One region of the Arthrobacter sp. AOP36-A1-22 genome, then DNA from elsewhere that is predicted to be linked to it. Evidence: predicted binding sites of a transcription regulator. Region 1 holds the regulator's gene; the other holds the start of a gene.
What was found. Region 1 encodes HspR, which represses chaperone genes until heat shock. Its sites were predicted from a motif close to AAGTTGAGTCNNNNNGACTCAACTT; they were not measured.
Positions count from the first base shown of each region.

Region 2: a site for HspR is predicted at 7,053-7,077, ahead of ACT3S2_RS06990 (ATP-dependent Clp protease ATP-binding subunit). Genes of this name have one in related genera too.

Region 1 covers NZ_JBQSWX010000015.1:2,076-12,717, reverse strand. The annotation lists gene dnaK (molecular chaperone DnaK) at 1-706, shown strand, start outside; gene ACT3S2_RS10105 (nucleotide exchange factor GrpE) at 722-1,357, shown strand; gene ACT3S2_RS10100 (DnaJ C-terminal domain-containing protein) at 1,440-2,417, shown strand; gene ACT3S2_RS10095 (heat shock protein transcriptional repressor HspR) at 2,478-2,924, shown strand; gene ACT3S2_RS10090 (alpha/beta hydrolase) at 2,936-3,874, shown strand; gene trmB (tRNA (guanosine(46)-N7)-methyltransferase TrmB) at 3,867-4,757, opposite strand; gene ACT3S2_RS10080 (YccF domain-containing protein) at 4,846-5,262, shown strand; gene ACT3S2_RS10075 (globin domain-containing protein) at 5,562-6,728, shown strand; gene ACT3S2_RS10070 (hypothetical protein) at 6,728-7,291, shown strand; gene ACT3S2_RS10065 (hypothetical protein) at 8,014-8,253, opposite strand; gene ACT3S2_RS10060 (hypothetical protein) at 8,583-9,296, shown strand; gene ACT3S2_RS10055 (AAA family ATPase) at 9,670-10,642, opposite strand, start outside.
Region 2 covers NZ_JBQSWX010000008.1:69,934-80,575, forward strand. The annotation lists gene ACT3S2_RS06970 (NAD(P)/FAD-dependent oxidoreductase) at 1-1,119, opposite strand, end outside; gene ACT3S2_RS06975 (TIGR00730 family Rossman fold protein) at 1,367-2,356, opposite strand; gene ACT3S2_RS06980 (APC family permease) at 2,502-4,004, shown strand; gene ACT3S2_RS06985 (hypothetical protein) at 4,100-4,354, shown strand; gene ACT3S2_RS06990 (ATP-dependent Clp protease ATP-binding subunit) at 4,451-7,039, opposite strand; gene ACT3S2_RS06995 (YidH family protein) at 7,225-7,605, shown strand; gene ACT3S2_RS07000 (DUF202 domain-containing protein) at 7,614-7,946, shown strand; gene ACT3S2_RS07005 (aldehyde dehydrogenase) at 7,936-9,414, opposite strand; gene ACT3S2_RS07010 (MOSC domain-containing protein) at 9,481-10,299, opposite strand; gene ACT3S2_RS07015 (YdcF family protein) at 10,339-10,642, shown strand, end outside.

The sequences.
Region 1 (10,642 bases):
CAAGCTCATCGAGCGCAACACGGCCATCCCGACCAAGCGTTCGGAAACCTTCACCACGGCCGACGACAACCAGCCGTCCGTGTCGATCCAGGTCTTCCAGGGCGAACGCGAGTTCACCCGGGACAACAAGCCGCTGGGCACGTTCGAACTGACCGGCATCGCGCCGGCCCAGCGTGGCGTGCCGCAGGTCGAGGTCACCTTCGACATCGACGCCAACGGCATCGTGCACGTCTCCGCCAAGGACAAGGGCACCGGCACCGAGCAGTCGATGACCATCACCGGCGGTACCTCGCTGGCGAAGGAAGACATCGACCGCATGGTCCAGGAAGCCGAGGAGCACGCCGCCGAGGACAAGGTGCGCCGCGAGGCCGCCGACACCCGCAACTCCGCCGAGCAGTCCGCCTACTCCGTGGACAAGCTCATCAAGGACAACGAGGACAAGCTGCCCGAGGAGGTCAAGACCGAGGTCCAGGCCGACGTCGACGCCGTCAAGGCTGCCCTTGAGGGCCAGGACAACGACGACGAGGTCAAGGCCGCGTACGAGAAGCTCCAGGAGTCGCAGACCAAGCTCGGCGAAGCCATCTACGCCCAGGCCGAGTCCGAAGGCGCCGCCGGTGAAGCCGGGGAGTCCGAAGGCACCGAGGCGCCCGACGAGGACATCGTCGACGCCGAGGTTGTCGACGAAGAAGACGAAGAGAAGAAGTAAGGCGGTTCGAATCTGATGCCAGAACACGGCAACGAAGAAGAGCACGACGGCGACGAGCCGGTGCGCTTCACCGATAAGCGCAAGGTCGATCCCGAGACGGGCGAAGTGCGCGGCGCCGAAGGGCATGAGGAAGCGACCGCTGCAGCGGAAGGTGCCGAGTCGGAGGATGCGCTGGCCCAGGCCGAGCAGATCCTCAACGAGGCAGGCGACCAGCAGGAGCAGCCCGCGGCGGCGTCCGACGTCGAAGCGGAACTGCGTAACGACCTGCTGCGTCTGCAGGCCGAGTACGTGAACTACCGCAAGCGCGTCGAGCGCGATCGGGAATCCGTGCGCGACCTCGCCGTCCAGTCGGTGCTCGTCAGCCTGCTGCCCGTACTCGACGATCTCGACGCCGCCCGCAAGCACGGCGATCTCGAGGAAGGGCCGTTCGCGGCGGTGGCGAACAAGATCGACGCCATCCTCGCGGGCCACGGACTGACCCGGATCGAGGAAGTGGGGGTCGTCTTCGACCCGAACTTCCACGAGGCCCTGATGCAGCAACCCAGCTCCGAGGTCCCCGAGGACCACGTGGCCCAGGTCCTGCGGATCGGCTACCAGAAGGGCGAGCGCGTCATCCGTGCCGCCCAGGTGGTTGTCTCCACGGGAGAATGAACCACCCCCGGCCGCCCCACCACCGGTGGGGCGGCCGGGACCCCATTAGCTTGAGAAACAACCAGGAAACAGGAGGCGCCCGATGGCCAGTCAGGATTGGGTCAACAAGGATTTCTACGCCACCCTCGGCGTCTCCAAGGACGCCAGCGACGCCGATATCAAGAAGTCCTACCGCAAGATGGCGCGCAAATACCACCCCGACACCAATCCCGGCGATGAGGCCGCGGAAAAGAAGTTCAAGGACATCACCGAGGCCAATTCGGTGCTGTCCGACCCCGAGGAACGCGAACAGTACGACGCCATCCGGGCGATGGGATCCGGCGCCCGGTTCACCTCCGGAGGCGCCGGGGGGCCCTCCGGTGGCGGCGCGGGATTCGACGACGTCTTCGGCAACCTGTTCAACCAGGGGGGCGGGGGACGCCGCGGTGGCGGGTTCCCCGGAGGCGGCCAGGTTCCCCCCGAATTCGCGGACCTCTTTGGTGGTGGCGGATTCGGCGGCTTCCAGCAGGCCCCGCAGAAGGGCGCCGATCGGACCGCTTCGACCACGATTTCCTTCGCCGGGTCCATCCGCGGCACCAGCATCGGACTGCGCGAACCCGATGGCGACGTCATCGACGTGCGCATCCCCGCGGGCATCCGTGACGGCCAGAGTGTCAGGGTCCGGGGCAAGGGCCAGCGCAGCCCGGCAGGAAACGGGGACCTGTTGGTGAAGGTTTCGGTCAAACCGCATGCCTTCTTCGCCCGCGAGGGCAACAACATCCGGATCCACCTGCCGGTGGGCTTCTCCGAGGCCGCCCTGGGAGCCACGTTGGAGGTCCCCACGCTGACCGGGGAGACCGTGAAGATGAAGATCCCCGCCGGGACCTCATCGGGGCGGACCCTGCGGCTGAAGGGGCGCGGGGTGAAGACGTCCAAGGCCGTCGGCGATCTGCTGGTCACCGTCGAGGTCGTCGTACCGCAGAAGCTCAATGCCGAGGCGCAGGAAGCCGTCAAGGCCTTCGCCGAAGCAACCGCCGACGCGGATCCCCGCGCCGGGATCGCCACCAAGGCGGTACTCTAGCGGCGGGCCCGGGGCGCGGGAAGCACGGCGGAACCGAACACACCAGGAGGAGGCAAGCACATGGCGGTAGGCAAGGCACTGGCCATCAACGATCGTTTCATCCCGGTATTCGTGATCTCCGTCGCGGCCGAACTGGCCGATATGCACCCGCAGACACTGCGCCAGTACGACCGCATGGGATTGGTCTCGCCCTCGCGGCAGCGCGGCAAGCAGCGGCGCTATTCCAAGCATGATGTCGAATTGCTGCGGGAGGTCCAGAGCCTCTCGAAGGCGGGGGTCTCGCTGGAAGGGATCCGGCGGGTCCTGGAACTCGAGAACCAGGTTGCGGCGCTGCGTTCCCGTGTGGCGGAACTGAGTCAGGAACTGGCCGAAGCCGACCGCAGGTCCTCGGAGATGGAACGGGTCTTTGCCGCCGGAGCCGGCGGCGGTGACGTCGTCACCCTGGCCCGGGGGGAACGCCCCAGGGCCCGCAGCCAGGCCGTCGTCATCTGGCGAGCCCAGGACTAGGCGGACACCTCATGGTCCCCGGGACGCTGGCGACCGTTGCCGAGCTGATCGAGCGGGCGGAGCGCGGCTTCGAGATCACCAAGGGCCGGCGTGACGGATTCGATCAGGACCGCAAGGCGGCAGTGGACGGGGTCGCCCATGCGCTGAGGCCCACGTCCATGCACCGGCGGCTTCCCGCCAGACGGCTGCTCTTCCTGGACCTGGAAGGACCGCATCCGTTGGCGGCCGTGGTGCTCGGGGACCCCGACCATGCCACCCACCTGACCTGGCAGGTCTCCGGGGCAGGCATCCGTCCCGGAACCGCCATGTGGGGCACGGCCCGTGAAGCCGGCGAACTCCTGCTCGAACAGCGGGCCGCCGGTGCCGGAGCCCCGGCCGTCATCGCCTGGCTCGGGTATCCCGCACCGGGGATGTTCAGGGCCCTCTCGGACCGTACCGCCCGGACCTGTGCCGCGCGGCTGGCCTTCGACATCCGTCGGGTCGGGGAGCTCCTTCCCCGTACGGCCAGGATGGCGATCGAAGCACATTCCTACGGGGCGACGTTGGCCGCGTACGCGCTCGCCCGGTTGGATGCCGAACCACCCCCGGCCGGCCAGGCGGGCCCCTTGATCGACACACTGGCCACCATTGGTTCGGCGGGAATTCCGGACCGCTTGTTGCGGGACCCGTCTGACTTGGGCATCCCACCAAGCCGCCGATACGAGGCCGTGGCGAGCCGGGACCTGCTGGCCCGATGCGGCCGGCTCCTCAGTGGGCGGACCACGGTCGCCGGGCTGCCGTTCGCCGTGGAAGGACACCCGGAATCGGGGCTGCATGCCGTCACCGGGCACAACACCTCCCGCTTCGTGCCCGGATCCGATGACCCCGAATACGGGTACCGGGACCCCGGCACGCTCTCGCTGCACAACCTGGCCCGGATCCTCATCGGGGGGACCCCTCCGTTCAGCTGACCGGCCCCCGGCGGTCCCCGTCCGCCTCCGGTTCCCGGCGATAGGCCAGATCGAAGACCAGACGGCCCGCGGCCACGGCCTTGGCCTCGAAGCTCGTGCGCACCCGCCCCGCGTAGCGTGGGGCCCACCCCCCGAGATCGTCTGTGAAACCCGGCTCCGGGTCGTGGCCCTCCAGACCGTCGCGGCGGACCCGGCTCAGGGGGGAGTCCTCCCCGGCGCATTCGCCGGGGTGCAGGGAGGTGAAATCCTTCGAGGCGTCGAGGATCGAACGCATCTGTTCGGCATACTGCGACCAATCGGTGGCCAGGCGCCAGATGCCGCCGGGGGCCAGCACACGGGCGGCCTTGGGCAGGAACGATTCCTTGATGAGCCGACGCTTGTGGTGCCGGGTCTTATGCCAGGGGTCGGAGAAGAAGATCCAGAGTTCATCCACCGAACCGGGCTCCAGCATCACATCGAGGACCTCGGGGGCGTTGGCCTGCACGGCCCGCACATTGGTCAGTCCCTTCGCGTCGATCCGGGCCATCAGCTGCGCCAGGCCGGGCAGATAGACCTCCACGGCGAGGAAATCCCGTTCGGGATGGGCCTCGGCGGCTTCGGCGATGGCTTCGCCCAGCCCGGTGCCGATCTCCACGGTCAGCGGGGCCCGACGGCCGAAGGCCTCCTCGGCGTCGAAGCGGAAATCCTCGTGGACCGAGGTGTCTGCGTGGTGGCGCGGAACCTGGATGACGTAGTCCCCGGAGAGCCGGTCCCAGGAGTCCTTGCGCTTGCCGTGCAAACGGGACCCGCGACGGACGAAGGACACCGGATCGGTCCGGTAGAAGCGCAAATCGTCGGCGGCGCGGCCGTTGACAGGGGGCTTGGGGGCTGCGGGATCATTCATTGGGTCCACGTTAGTCGTCGCCGCGATGGACGTCATGTCAGGGTCTTCCCGGATGGCGGCGCCGGCCGCGGACGGGCACACTGGAGACATGAACGGACCCCTGAACCTGATCCTGAACATCATCTGGCTCGTCTTCGGCGGATTCTGGCTGGCCCTGGGCTACCTGGCCGCCGGGGTCGTGTGTTGCGTGCTGATCGTGACCATCCCCTTCGGGCTGGCCTCGTTCAGGATCGCCAACTATGCGCTGTGGCCCTTCGGCCGCACCATCGTGGACCGGGGCGGGCGGACCGGATTCTTCTCCACCGTGGGCAATGTCGTGTGGATCCTCGTGGCGGGGATCTGGATCGCCATCGGGCATGTGGTCACCGCCATCCCGATGTTCGTCAGCATCATCGGCATTCCGCTGGGCATCGCCAACCTCAAACTGATCCCCGTCTCCCTGGTGCCCCTGGGCAAGGTCATCGTGCCCTCGGGGTCGCGCCTGCCGATGGGCCCGGCCGCCTGAACGGTTCCGGGTCCGGCGAACCAAGCAGCCTGCCGGGCCCGCGGATCCCGCCGCCCCGGCATGTGCCCCGAGGCCGTCGACCCGGGCCTCCAGCCGCCGGTCGGGCCGGCAGGGAAGACGATTCCTCTCGAATTGCACTCTTCCGTCCTTGACTTATGTGGCATAGTTATCGACCGTTAGTGATCGCCCCCACAATGAGAGTTGATAGCAATACATGGACCGAATAGGTCAGAGGGCCGCCGCATCGAGTCGGGAGACGACGCCGAAAGCGTCCGTGTTCCAGGACTTCGGGGGCTGCCATGAATGTTGAAATGCTCAAGAGCACCTGGGCCGATATGTCCCAGGCGGGCGACGAAGCCCCCTTGTACTTCTATTCCCATCTGTTCATCACCCATCCGGAACTGCGCGAGATGTTCCCGGTCTCCATGGCCAGCCAACGCGATAAGCTGTTCGGCGCGCTGGGGCACATCGTGAGCAATGTGGAGAAACTGGATTCCGATACCGGATTCGTCGAGGAACTGGGCCGCGATCACCGGCGATTCGCGGTGGAACCCGAACACTACTCCGCCGTTGGTTCCTCGCTGCTGGCGACCCTCAAGCAGTTCCTGGGCAGCCAATGGACCGAAAGCGTCGCGGCGGACTGGTCCGCGGCCTACGGCCAGATCGCGAAGATCATGGTCGTGGCCGCCGAGGACGCCGCCGAGGATTCACCCCCATGGTGGGATGCCGAGGTGGTCTCCGTTGACCGGCGCAGCATCGACGTGACGGTGATCCAGCTGCGGACCACCCCGGCCATGGACTACCTGCCGGGCCAATCCATGGCCATGGAACTGGGGCGGCTGCCCCGATTATGGCGTTACGTGACCCCCGCCAACCAGCCGCAGCCGGACGGCCTGGTGGAACTGCATATCCAGTTGGTGCCCGGCGGGCAGTTCAGTAGCACCGCGGTACGCAAGATCCGTCCCGGGGACACGGCCCGGCTCGGAGCCCCGATGGGCGACCAGCTCACCCGTCCCCGGAACGGGAAGGACCTTCTCCTGGTGGCCGGCGGCACGGGGCTGGCGCCTCTGGCGGCGGTCCTGGACCAGGTCGGCACCCAGTGGACGACCGAAGGAACCGGGCCGCGGGTTGACCTGTTCCATGGGGCCCGCCTGCCGTGGAACCTCTACGACCACGAGAAGCTCACCCGCCTGGCGGAACAGCCCTGGTTCACCTACCGACCGGTCGTCTCGGACGATCCGACCTTCCACGGGCTGCGTGGACTGGTGGGTTCCGCGGCGGCCGCCGAAGGCTCGTGGGCCGGCCGGACGGCCCTGGTCTGCGGGTCCCCGCCCATGGTCGGGCATGCCGTGGCCCAACTGGGGACCGCCGGACTTGCTCCGGATGATCTCCGCTTCGAGACGTTCGCAACCCTAGATGAGAGTTCCTCGGCCATCGGCCAGAGTGACGAAGAAGGATCACGATAATGCCCTATGCCAATGACACCCGATCAGCCCGCGCCCTGACACCGGAGGCCGTCCGTGACGCCATGTTCCCGGCCGTGGAGGTCGGCGGGCTCGACCCCGTGGCCATCAATCTGTTCCTGGCCGATGCCTCCGTCCAGATGGCTTCGGACCGCGAGGAGATCCGGACGCTGCGACGACGCGCTGAAGAGGATCGGGGCTCCGGCCTTGATGTCAGTGCCGAAACCGTGAACCTGCTCAGTCGGGCGCAGGTCATCGCCGATAAGCACGTCAGCGAGGCCGAGCAATATGCCCATGGCCTCATCGACGGGGCCCGAAAGCAATATTCGGAAATCCTGCAGAAGGCCGAAGACAATGCGGGTAGCGCCGGTTCCGCCGCCGCCCCGGCCGTCCCCGGATACGGGGAGCCGGTCCCGGAGATCGAGTATGTCCGCACCTACACCCGGGTGGCCCAGGTCCAGTTGCGCTCCGTGATCGACGCCCTGGCCGAACAGGTGGATCAGTTGGGCCATTTGCCGCAGTTCGGCGCCACTGCCTCGGAGCCGGGCGCGGGGGGTGGCTCCTGAGCCGGCGGTAGCACTTGTAGGGTCCGGTACAATTTGAGAATTTTTGTATCGATTTTGCAGAAGTTCCTACCAGTATGAGAATTTTTAATCCATGCAAAATGAGAACTTCTGGACGTGCGTTGAGGTGTTTCGGTTGCAGCTGCGAAAGAAGTCCGGTTGCAAATAGTCGGAGGAGGACGAGACTTGTTAAGACGGAGCTTCCGATAGCTCTTGTGTAGACATCCCGTAGCGCGGGCACGGCTATCGGATAGCACTTTCTCACCATCGGCAAATAGGCAGTCGAGGTCTTTGACGGTGAGCGATTTGCTCTCCTCCCGCCTGCACTGCTGCTTGTCGACGAGCGCGCGCCAGGCCTTGGCGATCGCGGCGCGAACAAGCGGCCCTCCTTTCGTTCTGCGGATTGGGGGCGCGTTCACGAAAGCAAGGCAAGCACTTGGCGGAAGTTGGTCATGAGCGGGGTCTTGCGACATTCACCCACGGCCGCGGTGACCCCCAGTTGGACCCGTGGCTGGCGCAAACCTCCGCGACACCGCTACCCGATGCCCGCGCACCTGCTACCGCTTCGATACACAGGCGCTATCCGAAGTGCCGTCTTAACAAGACTCACCTGTCATGGCAAATAGATGTACTCAGGATAGGTCGCTGCCTCTGTCCAGATGCGACCCAAAATACCAAAAGAGAATTCCCTGCTAATCGATCGGTTCATGAGAATAGGAGCGTTCTCAAATTGCTGCAAAACGGAGCTCGTAGTCCATGTTGTCGACCATGGTCTGACACTGCTCGAAGTAGCTCGAGAGTTCGTCGAATTCTCCCCTTTCCGGAGCTTCTTCAACCAGTGCCCGAAATTCAGGATCGAAGCGGATATCGAGTCCCGACGCGATCCCCTCCGTGGCTTCAGACAGTTCGGAGTGAATCCAGTCCTCGATTTCGTCGAACAGGCGAGAAACCTTGACACACCTCATCCAGAGGCGGTGAGGGTCGCAATTATCCGGCTCTGTGCGAAGGCCGCACGTAGCCAACCGACAGCAAACTGACTGACTCTGGTTACAGGTACCTCACCGAAGTCGACCGTGAGGACGGCGTTTGCCGTGCGAAGGGTGTACTTGGCACTTGCCAGGTATTCAGGATGTTCACGTTTCGATTGAAGCTTTTTCTTCGATCTACTGCCGCTCATGGCACCACTATATTCATGGCCTATGCTGTGCAAAGGTCTTGGGTGCCCGTCGTCCTGTTGAGACTGGTGTCGTAGGAGACTGCTAAGGTCCGTCTAAACCAGACAGGGAGAACGTCGATGTCGTCGGATGGATACCCGTTTCCAGTTGCCGTGTCCCAACTCGGCACTAGTGAGCCCCGTGAAACGCAGGTTGCCCGCGCGGTCGCCTGGCTCTCACAACAACTTGGTGGCCCAATTACGGTCGTAACCCCTCAGCGAAGATTCGAAAGCGAAACTCTCAAGCGGTTGCTAGGGAGAGCTGATACGGCTCACCTCACCTGGCAAGGCTTCTCTGCCGGGTCCCTTACCCGCCGGCGTGTCATCGACGCGTGGCCCGATCGGCAACACCTAAACGATCTGTGGGGCTCACAAGCTGACGCCATTGTCGTCGTCGAGTGGGGAACTGCCGAAACAACCGCTTGGCTGGAGGACGCTATTCCGGTAAGACTTCTTCCGGGGCAGACTTCCCAGCTTGTGTCCGGACAAGAAGCCGCCCTGGCAGTCACCGGCGATCCGCTACCTGAAGACGTGATCCGGATACTGAAGATCCTTTCGAAGTGGGCGGCCGGATACGACTCCGGACTCAAATGGAATGAAGAGGACAAGCTCAAGGCCGACATGATGAACAGCCCCGAGCGTTGGACCTCTGTCACGGTCGAACAAGTCAGAGACAAGTGTCGTGAACTGAAGATGCGGCCAAAGGACATCGAAACGATCGTAGGATTCGTGGAGCGCAGGAAGCAAGGCCGGAGATTCAACGTTCGTAGCACCTACCGCGATTACCAATTCTGATCACGGTTCCATGCCCGTTGTCGGAAACCCAGCCAGATCAACTGCAGGACGACCGGGACCGTCTGGCCGGGGCGGCGTACTAGGAATCTCGCGGCGATTGGCGACTCGTCGCGTGCGAACAGGCAAACCATTTAGACCGTCATCGTCATCCTTCCACAGGGGAACGGAAGGTCGGAAGCATCCGCTGTGCGCCCAGCGCAGGTCCTCAAAGTGCCCGGCGTTCGGGGCCTCGTAGGGCAGGGAAGCCTTGCACATCAGGTGGCTAAACAAATATCCCTATACCCCAGATCGTTCCACGACGAGCCATACGGAGGAACCGCTCAGACGGGTGTACCGGCTTCATCGAATACGCGCGGGAGTGTTGAGCGGCGGTTCATGCTCGGTCCTGTTTCTCGTCTTCTTCCGGTTCTTCGGGTGCGCGAGATGTGCCTTCTGCCAGAAGCTGAGGCTCCAATTTTAAGGCACGGCACATGGCCACGAAGTGTTCCTTATCTTCCTTGCGGATAAGTTCAAAGACGGCGTGGAGGATGTGTACTGCTTCTGGCCTGCTGATTCCCCGGCCTGTCTCCACGCGTTCATTGTGGGAATAATGATGTAAGTATGTGACTAGTCTCTGGCGGGTGAGGCCATCGTCCATCCCGTCGAGTGCAGTCTGCATCTGAACCCTGAAATCGCCCATCTGTTCGGGGAATCGAAAACTGAGAAAGCCCTCGAGAAGACGGCGACATACATTCGGAAGGATGACAGCCGCATCCATTTCCTGCTCGATTGTTGGTCGATCGCCACAGTCAATCAGCGTTCTTGCTGATCGCCAGAAGAGGTAGTGATATTCCGAACGAAGACGGGTTCGTAAGGCCTTGTCCTTTTTGTCCGATCCCCAGTCGCGCCACGTGGGAACGCGACGGACTACCCCGACGTCGACTTTCTGAGCCTGGGCTTGTAGCTCGAGAATTTTGAAGTCTCGTTTCTCCTTGGGGGCGCTGTTGGGTAGGCGATCCAGTTGGTTTGCCCAGATTTTGAAGAGTTCGAAATTGTGGGTCATCAGGAACACCTGACCGCAGTCTCGGACAGGCTTCTGGTTGCATAAGCAGGCAACGGGCTGGCCGCAGCCACATGCGGACGGCTGCACCAGCTCCGCCCATAAGAGACTGGAGGCGCCGATTGCGAAGTTGTCGTCCAAACTTGAAACGGGATCGTCTATGACGACGATCTGCTCACTGCGATTCCGGCCTTGAGTGCTGAGGCTCTTAACGAAGTACAGCAAAGCCAGTGCGGTACATTCTCCCTCGCTAAGGTGGAGCGCTGGCGAGCCATCCCTGTAAATTGCGTAGCGTCCCTCTTCCACG
Region 2 (10,642 bases), on a different contig from region 1:
GTCGTGCCCGGTGGTTTCGAGCACCTCCAGATCCGGCCGCCACCGGCGGATGATCTCCTGCACCTGCTCCGCATCCTGCAGGTCGATCCGCGTGTGGTCCGGCCCGAATCCCACCAGGACGGTCGTGCCGTCCTCCAGGAAGTACTCGCTCTTCATCATCGCCAACGGATTCCCCGACGGGGCGGTGGCCAGGAAGTTGTGGTGGCCCTTGACCTTGATCCAGATCTTGAACCCGGTGGAATTCGATCCTTGGCCCACCAGCCGCTGCTGGTCGGCCGAAAGCCCGGGGGAGAAGTCGAGGTTCTTCAGTGCGCCCCACGGCACGGTGACGATGCCCGCGTCCGCCGCGTGCACCGCACCGTCGGCGGTCGTCAGGCGGACGCCGGCGCCGTCATGGACGATCTGCTCCACAGCCGTCTCCAGGTGGATGGGGCAGCGCAAATCCGCGGCCAGAGGCTCGTAGATCCCACGCATGCCGTTCTTGAGCTTGAACTTCAGCGTCTGCTCATCGAGCAGGGACAGACGGTGATCGCTGAGTGCGGCCCAGTGCTTGGCCATGAGCGGAGAGGCGGTGGCCGTATGGCCGTTGTAGCCGGCGGACCAGTAGGCGTCGGCCAGATCGATTTCCTCCTGGCTGAAGTCCCCGTCGCGCAGGGTATCGAGGACACTGCCCCGATCGGCCTGGCGGAAGCGTTCAGCCACCTCGGGGGAGCCGTCGTAGTCCGGGCTGAGCACGTGCAGGGGCTCATGCGGGTACGGGAAGAACTCCTGCGAGCCCTCGAAGATCCGTGCCTGGGGGCGCTGCAGTTTGGCATCCAACTCCGCCTCGGTCCCCTCGTGGACCGTTCCGCAGGTCAACCAGTAGGCACGATCGTAGTCCGGGCTGGGATAGATCTCCTGGCCGTAGCGGATGATCTCGGTCCAGACGAACGGTTGCATCCAATGGACCCAGGTCGCGCCGATCTCCAGGGGGAGGCCCATGCGCTCCTCGGTCCAGGCCCGGCCGCCGATCCGGTCCCGGGCCTCGAAGATCTCCACCTCCACACCCGCGGTTTGCAGTTCGCGTGCAGCGACCAGGCCGGCGAAACCGGCTCCGACAATCAAGACCTTGGCAGACATGGGGACCGCTTTCTGGAGGCAGGGTGGGGCAGCGGCAACGCGGAGGCCCTGGGTGGGCCCGTCAGGGCCGGAGCCCCGGGCGCTGCCGAGCGATGATGCCGTGCTGTGGAGCACGTCACACCTTTTTTCTATGTCTGTAGAATATACGGTCGGCATCGCGTTGTGGCAAGCCCCTGCTGCCCGGGCTCGGCTGCGGGAAGGGTCGCGGACCCGGGAGCACGGACCGGTCAGAGGGCGGCGGGACCGGCTATTCGGACCATTTGGGGGTCGGGGGTCGCCAGGTGCCGAGCTGGTCCAGCAGGTCGTCGGGATCGTCGCTGACGATCAACGTGTCCCGGTACAGCGGAGCCAGGAACCCGCGCTCGACCATGGTCTCGATCATGGCCAGGAGTGGATCCCAGAACCCCGCGACGTTGTACAGGGCCACGGGCTTGGCATGGATGCCCAGATGCTGCCAGGTCCAGGCTTCGAAGAACTCCTCGAGCGTTCCCGCCCCGCCGGGCAATGCGACGAAGGCGTCGCAGAGGTCGGCCATGCGTTGCTTGCGCTCATGCATGGTGGCCACGACCTCCAACCGCGTCAACGACGCATGGGCCGTCTCGCCCTCGAAAAGCGCTTCCGTCGTGATGCCGGTGACCGTTCCGCCGCGGGCCAGGGCGGCGTCGGCGAGGACCCCCATGAGCCCCACCTGCCCGCCGCCGTAGACGATGCCGACACCGGTTTCGGCCAGCCGGGAGCCCAGCGTGGAGGTGGCCTCGAGGTAGGTGCCTCCGTGGCCGGTCCGGGAACCGGTGAATAAGGCGATCCGGCCGATGGGCCTCCGGCCCCGGTCCTGCAGGGCGGGGATGACCTGCTCGGCCAGCAGCGGGGCCAGGTCCCCGGGCAGGGGGACCGCCGTGGGGTCCAGCCAGCGCAATTCGGCGATCTCGGCGGCGGGGTATGCCGCGACCAGTTCCGGATGTTCGAAGACGGTCGCCTGGACCTCGTGGCCCGGCTCGTTGGCGGCGCGGCAGCGGAAGACCCCGAGTTCACGAAGGTCCGCGGGGTCCAGCTCCACGCCCAGCTCCTCGGAACATTCACGCAATGCCGTGATTGCGGGACTCTCGCCCGCCTCGGGCTTGCCTCCGGGGAGCATGAACCGGCTGGTGCCTCCCTTGCGCACGGTCAGCAGCGCCCCGGAGGAATCCCTGAGGACGACGGCGCTGACATGGATGACGGGGGTATTCGATGGCTTCACGCTGATCACGCTACTCCGTTGCGTCCTGCCTGCGCCCGGGGACAAGGGGGCGTCGCGCAAAGCCAAGCCCACCGGCTGTGATCCGGGGCACAGTGGTCTGTAATGCCGGTCCCATCACGCCGTGCTGTCATCACCAGGAGGAACCATGACCACCACCAAGACCCAGCAACAGGCCGGACGGGACCCGTCCGCCGGAACCGGGTTGGGGCAACGCCGACTCGGGATCCCGGCCCTGGTCTTCATGATCATCGCCGCCTCCGCCCCGTTGACCGTCGTCGCCGGCGGGGTGACCAGCAACTTCGCGGTCACCGGTCTGCTGGGGGTCCCGCTGTCCTTCATCCTGCTCGGTGCGGTCCTGGTCATCTTTGCCGTCGGCTATCTGGCGATGAGCCGACACGTCCGCAACGCCGGGGCGTTCTACGCCTATATCTCCCGCGGGCTGGGCAAGCCGGCGGGAGTCGGATCCGCCTGGGTGGCCCTGCTGTCCTACAACGCCATGCAGATCGGCATCAACGGCCTGTTCGGCTTCGCCTTGTCCTCGTTCCTGGCAGGGTCGATGGGGCTGGAAATCCCCTGGTGGGTCTGCTCGCTGGCCGGATGGCTCATCGTGGGCATCCTGGGGGTGAACAAGGTCGACCTCTCGGCCAAGGTGCTGGGCGTGCTGGTCGCGCTCGAATTCGTCGTGGTCATCATCTACGACGTGTTCGCCTTCGGCACCGCCCCGGAAGGAATCAGCACCGCCTCGCTGGAACCGGGATCGCTGTTCACCACCGGTGTCGGGGCGGCCCTGGCCTTCAGCGTCGCGGCCTTCATGGGCTTCGAATCAGGGGCCATCTACAACGAAGAGGTCAAGGATCCGCGCAACACCGCCCGCCGGGCGACCTATATCGCCGTCGTCGTCATTGCCGCCTTCTACGCCTTCTCCGCCTGGGCGATGACCATTGCCGAAGGCGAGAGCCAGGTGATCGGCCGGTCGGAGGAATTCGGGCCGGACCTGATGTTCGTGTACTTCGCCGACCACGCAGCCGTCTGGTTCGTCGATCTGGCCAACCTGCTGTTCATCACCAGCCTGCTGGCCGCCCTGGTGGCCTTCCACAACGTCGTGGCCCGCTACATCTTCTCGCTGGGACGCGAAAACGTCCTGCCGGCGAAACTGGCCGCGGTGTCCGCCCGGACCCGGGCCCCCTTGGCCGGTTCGATCGCACAGTCGGTGCTCGCACTGGTCGTCCTGGTGGTCTTCGCCGTGGCCGGAACCGGCCACGAATACGGGGAGCTGTTCCCGGTCCTGACCCTGTTCACCTGGCTGACCAACACCGGCGCGTTCGGTCTGGTGCTGCTGATGGCCCTGACGTCCTTCGCCGTCATCGGCTTCTTCCGCCGCCAGCCCACCAGACCCGGGGCCTGGACGACGATGGTCGCACCGCTGCTGGCCGGGGTATCGCTGACCGCGGTGTTCGGAATGATCGTCGCGAACTTCGATGTGCTCATCGGGTTGGAGGAACCCGGGATGCTCAGCTGGCTGCTTCCGGCCATCATCGTGGTCCCGGGGCTCCTCGGCGTCCTCGGTGCCTACTGGTTGCGATCGGCCCGGCCGGGCGTCTATGCCGGCATCGGCCGCGGTGGTCTGGACCCGGAGGAACTGGACTAATACCGTCACGGTCGTAGGCTGGAAGAAGAGCCCGAAACGTCGTCACGGGGGCAGGTGGCACCGCGGGCCCGGACCGATATGTCGAGGAGGACACGATGGGTACCCACGAACACCACCACCAGGACGCCGTCTCGCAAGCCGGGATGGGCATGGACGGGACACAGCTGCCCCAGCCGGAGGCCACCGAGCACGAGAGGCGCCGCGACGTCGACGGCCCCACCGAGATCGACTCCGGGTCCATTCCCGTCCACGGTGACGAAGACACCGCCGACGAGCTGGCGATGGAGGCCTACGGCGATGAGGACGAGGACGGGAATCCCTACATCCCCAACGCGCCGTTCCCCGGCTGAGCCCCCGGACAGGACCTGTCACGACAACGCCCCCGGACCATGGAAGCCATGGTCCGGGGGCGTTCGTCGTCCCGGCGGGAGCCCGGGGATACCTACCTAGGCGGCCAGCGCCGGGCGGGTGGAGGAGGCCGCGACGCGCAGTGCGCCCTCCTCGACCCGGAGGGTGATCCTGCCACCGTCCCGGACCGCTTCGGCGACCAGCAGGTCGGCGATCGGGTCATCGACCTCGCACTGGATCACCCGACGCAGCGGACGGGCCCCGTATTCGGGCTCGTAACCGTGCTCGGCAATCCACCCGATGGCCGCATCCTCCACGTCCAGGCCGATTCCCTGGGCTTCGAGCCGGGCTTCGGTGTCACGCAGTTGGATGGACACGATCTGGCGCAGCTGCTCCTGCTCGAGCTTGCGGAACAACACGATCTCGTCGATGCGGTTCAGGAATTCCGGACGCATGGTCTCGCGCAGCCGGCCCATGACCCGATCGCGGAGCGCCTTCTCGGAGCCGAAACCGCCGGCCCCCTCGCCGGACTGGGCGTTGAAGCCCAGGGCGCCGGTCTTGCTGGCCAGGAACGCGGAGCCCAGGTTGGAGGTCATGATGACCACCGTGTTGCGGAAGTCCACGGTCCGGCCCTGCCCGTCGGTGAGCCGGCCGTCGTCGAGCACCTGCAGCAACAGGTTGAACACGTCGGGGTGCGCCTTTTCGATCTCGTCGAGCAGCAGCACCGAATACGGGTTGCGGCGCACCCGTTCGGTCAGCTGTCCAGCCTCGCCGTAGCCGACGTAGCCCGGAGGGGCCCCGACCAACCGCGAGACGGTATGCCGTTCACCGAATTCGCTCATATCGAAGCGCAGCAGCGCCTCCTCGCGGCCGAACAGCGACTGGGCCAGCGACTTCGCCAACTCGGTCTTGCCGACCCCGGTGGGCCCCAGGAACATGAAGCTGCCCACGGGACGGGAGGCATCGCCCATGCCCGTGCGGTTGCGCCGTACGGATTTGGCGATGACGCCCACCGCATCGTCCTGCCCGATGACGCGCTCATGCAGTTCCTCCTCCAGCTTCGCCAGCCGGGCCCGATCGCCCTCGGTCAACCGGGCTGCGGGGATGCCGGTGGCCCGGGCGATGATCTGGGCGATCTGCTCCTCGTCCACCACGCTGGTGCCGTCGGTGTCGTCGTCGGTGCCGTCGGATTGCGTCCCGGCAATCAGCTCGTCGAGGTGCTCGGCCAGTGCGGCGATCTCATCGCGCAGCCATCCGGCGTCCTCGAAGCGTTCGGCCGCGATGGCGTCGTTCTTGCGTTCGCGCAGGGTCTCCAGCTCGCGGCGCAGCGCCTGGACGTCGACGGTCGGGCCGCGCCGCAGGCTCAGACGCGCCCCGGCCTGGTCGATCAGGTCGATCGCCTTATCGGGCAGGAAACGGTCGGTGAGATAGCGGGAGGAGAGGTCGACGGCGGCCCGCAGGGCACCTTCGGTATAGGTCACCTGGTGGTGTTCGGCGTAGCGGCCGGCCAGACCGGTGAGGATCTTCACGGAATCCTCCTGGGAGGGTTCGCCGACCGTGACGGGCTGGAAGCGGCGCTCCAATGCCGGGTCCTTCTCCACGCTGCGGTACTCGGCCAACGTGGTGGCGCCGATGAGCCGCAGTTCCCCGCGGGCCAGCCGCGGCTTGAGGATGTTCCCGGCGTCCATGCCGCCTTCCCCGGAGCCGCCGGCGCCGACCACGTTGTGCAGCTCGTCGATGAAGACGATGTACTCGCCGTCCCCGGCCGCGATTTCGTCCATGGTCTGGGTCAGGCGTTCCTCGAAGTCCCCGCGGTAGCGGGTGCCGGCGAGCATGCCCGGCAGGTCCAGGGAGATGACGCGTTTGCCCTGCAGCTGGGCGGGGATCGAATCGGCGGTGATGGCCTGGGCCAGGCCCTCGACGACGGCGGTCTTGCCGACGCCGGCTTCGCCGATGAGCACCGGGTTGTTCTTCATGCGACGGGCCAGGATCTCGATGGTCTGCTCGATCTCCTCCTGCCGGCCGATCACGGGGTCCAGTTTCTCCTCGAGGGCCAGTGCGGTCAGATCCGTGCCGTAGGTGTCCAGCATCGGGGTCGGTGAATCGGTCGGGGCCCCGGTCTGCGCGGGGCCGTCCTGGGGGCCGGAGGCTTCCTGCTGGGCGGCGGCCCCGATGTTCTGCAACGTTTCGGGGGTCACCCCGGAGGCGGCGAGGACCTGCCCGGCGGGGGAGTCCTGGTTGACGACGAAGGCGACGAAGAGGTGCTCGGGGTCGATGTAGGTCGAGCCGAAGGCGCGGGCGACCTGGCGGGCGTCGAGCAGGGCCCGTTGGGTCGAAGCCGTCAGTGCCGGGGCCCCGCCGGTGGGGCGGTCGGAGGATTGCGGCAGACGCTGTTCCGCGTTGCGGGCGATGGCCTCCACGTCGATGCCGCCGGCCCGCAACTGGGCGGCCGGCCCGTCCTGGGCCACGAGGACCCGCAGCAGGTGCAGGGCGTCGACCTCGGCATGGCCGTGTTCGGCGGCGAAGGCCGCCGCCTGCCCGAGCAGTTCGTGCGTGCGCCGGCTGAGCAGCCGGGTGATGTCGATGGGGCGGCCTGCGGCTGCGGCTCGCTGGCCCTGCAGGTAGCGGGCCAGGAAGTCATCAAACGAGCCGCTTCCCGATCCGGTGGGTCCGAAGAACGCTGGCATTTTCCCTCCAAGGAACTTGAGTGTCTTACGCTCAAGTATAGACCTGAGTGTATGTCACTCAAGTTAACGTGATGCGGTCGTCATTATTCCCCGCACGGTTTCCACCCGGCGGGCGAGGCCTGTGACCGGTAGGATTTCCAGCGAGAGCAGCCGGTGGCGGCTGGGGCAACAGCGGGAGGACGACGGTGGCCGACGAAGGCGAACGCGGATGGCTGGCACGCAAGGCGCTACCCAGCGGCAACGAACCCGACCCGCGGTTCACCCTGGCCAACGAACGCACGTTCCTGGCTTGGATCCGCACTTCGCTGGCCTTCCTGGCCGGTGGAATCGCCTTGGAGGCCTTCGCCTTCGACGCCTTTCCCACCGACCTGCGCAAGGCCATCTCGATCCTGGTCATCTGCCTGGGCCTGCTGATCAGTGCCGGGGCGGTGTTCCGCTGGCTGCGGATCGAGTCGAGCATGCGCAACCACCGTCCGTTGCCGTTCCCGGCGATCGTGCCGCTGCTGGGCATCGGCGGGGCACTGGCCGCGGCGGTCATCGTCGTCGTCCTCGTCGTCTCCGGATAGGTCCCTCGATGACCATCCCCATCACGCGCGGCCACCAGGACCCAGGACTGCAACCCGAACGCACCGTCATGTCCTGGGGCCGGACCACGTTGTCGCTGTTCGTGGTCAGCGCCGTGTTCATGCGCTGGATGCACCATTACGGCCCCTCGATCCTGATCCTGGTGGCCGTGGGGGGCCTGGGGGCGCTGTCCATCTACGTGACGCAGCGCCGCCGTTACTCCGCCCGCACCCGTGGCATCGCCGAGGGGCGCCTGGAGGCCGATGTGGCCGCCATCTTCTGGACCGCCGGCGCCGTCATGATCCTGGGCGTGCTGGCCCTGATCGTGGTCATCACGACCTGACGGTCACCCAGATCGTCTTGAGCTGGGTGTACTGTTCCAAGGCTTCCAACCCGTTGTCGCGCCCCCCGAAGCCCGAGGCCCGGTAGCCACCGAACGGGGTGGTGATGTTGCCTTCGCTGTAGCCGTTGACGGCCACGGTGCCGGCCCGCACCCCACGGGCCAGCCGGATGGCCCGATCGATGTCGTGGGACCAGATGGTCGCGGCCAACCCGTAGGTGGTGTCGTTGGCCAGGGCCAACGCCTCGGCCTCGTCCTGGAACCCGATCACCGCGACGACGGGGCCGAAGACCTCCTCACGGGCGATCGCCATCCCGGCGGTGACCTCGTCGATGACGGTCGGGCCGAGATACCAGCCGCCGCTGTCTTCGAACAGGGCCCGTCCTCCGGCGGCGATCCGGGCCCCGGCCGTGCGGGCATCTTCGATGAAACGCAGGGCCCTGGCCAGCGCGTCGGCCTCGATCAGCGGACCGAGGATCGTCTCGGGTTCGGCGGGGTCCCCGACGATCCGCTGGCCGGCCTGGCGCACCAGCTCGGCCACGAAGTCGGCCCTGAGCGATTCATGCACCAGGATCCGTGAACCCGCCGAACAGTTCTGCCCAGAAGCCCAGAACGCGGCCTCGGCCAGATCGGCGGCCACCTGGGGCAGGCGGTCGGCGTTATCCGCCAGCACGATCTGCGGCGACTTGCCCCCGCATTCCAAGGTGATGTTCTTCAGGTTGCTCTCGGCGGCGTAACGCAGGAATTCCCGGCCGGTCCGGGTGGAACCGGTGAAGGAGATCATATCGACGTCCATATGCAGGCCCAGGGCCTTCCCGGCAACGGGCCCGAGCCCGGGAACCACGTTGAACACCCCGTCGGGTACGCCTGCCTCGGTGGCCAGTTCTGCGATCCGCAAGGTGGACAGGGAAGCCAACTCGGGGGGTTTGACCACCAACGAATTCCCGGCGGCCAGGGCCGGGGCCATCTTCCAGGCGAGCATGGCGGCCGGGAAGTTCCAGGGCAGGACCGCCCCGACCACACCGATCGGCTCGCGGACGATGAGTCCCAGCGCCCCGGGCCCGGTGGGGGCGACCTTGCCGAAGACCTTGTCGATGGCTTCGGCATACCAGCGGATGGTGCCGATCGTGTCGGGGAGGTCGAACTCGTGGCAGTCGGCCAGCGGACGGCCCGCATCCACCGATTCCAGCCCGGCCAGCTCGGCGGTGGCCGCCTCGATGAGATCGGCCAGGCGCAGCAGCACCTGCTGGCGTTCGATGGGGTCGGCATCGGACCAGACGCCGGAATCGAAGGCGGTGCGGGCGCTGGCCACGGCGGCATCGACGTCCGCGGGCCCGCAGGCGGCCACCCGGGCAATCGGCTGACCGGTGGCGGGGGAGAGCGCCGTGAACGTGGCCCCGCCGGCGGCGGGACGGAACCGGCCGTCGATATAGGCCTCCGTGCGCAGGGAACCGGTGGAGGGATCGGTCATTGCTGCCTCCATCCGGGGGGTCGACGTGGTTTGATCGTAGTCCTGCCCACCCGGTCCCGGCCATGGTTATTCCCGAACGACGGCAGTGCCCCGGGTGAGCGTTCCATCGGTCCGCACGTGGGCGTAGACGCCCATGATGGTGTGCCCGAAGGCGTCGTGGAGCAATTGCAGGACCGGCAGATCACGTTTCGAGCTCACCGGATCCACTTCGGTGGCCGGGCACCTGCCGATCTCCTGGAAGACCTCCAGCCGGGCACCTCCGGCCAGCAGCGAACGGCCCGGCAGGTGCCGTTCGGCCCAGGGCGGCAATCCGTCGAGGTAGATGTTGGCGCGGAAACGCAGCGGGTCCACCGGGACGCCGGCGATCCGGGCCAGTTCACGGACGGAGGCCAGGTTGATGATGGACACGGCTTGGGCTTCCTCATCGCCCTTGGAGAGCAGATCAGGGAAACGCCGGCCGGATTCGTGGGCGATGACCGGCGCGGCGTCCCCGGCCAGACCCAGCAGTTCGGCCACCATCGACGCCAACCGGTCGCGGCCGGTGGAGGTGGACAGATCGGCGTGTACCGCCTCTGCGTCATCACCCTGCGGGCGGGTGAGAGAGATCGTCCGTGAGGAGGAGTCGTAGTGGCTGCGCAATCCGGCCAGCGCGAAGTCACGGGCCAGGACGTGGAAGTTTTGTTTGCCCAGGTTCTGCGCCGTGTCCGGGACGTACTTCCCCCCGGCCCGGGCGAGTGCGTAGATCCGGTCGTCGGGGAAGCCGTGCCCGGCGTGGAGCCCGACCTCGGAGAGCGGCTGCGGGGACAGGCCCTTGACTGGATAGTGGTAGAGAGCGGCGATGGAGGCATCGGTACTGCCCGGCGGGGATTTTGGACTCTGCTGCACGGCTCCAGTCTAGTCAGGCTGCCTTGCTAGTCTGGCCGGGTGAGTTTCCTGATCATTGCCGCCCTGTTGGGCCTGCTCTACGTCTGGCTGCGCCGCAAGGACCGGCGCATGCTGCGCAACGGCGTCGTCCTGGTCGCAGCCATCTGGTTCGCACTCACCGGGGCCACGGCCCTGTTGAGCAGCTGGTCCCCGGTCTTCGACTACATCACCCTGGGCATCCTCGCCCTGGTGCCGTTGGCGGTGATCGTCCTGGCCGGATTCCTCATCGCCAACGGGCTGACCATGATGCGCAGCGAGGGCCGCCGGCTGGGGAACCTGCTGACCCTGGTGCTGGGCATCGCGA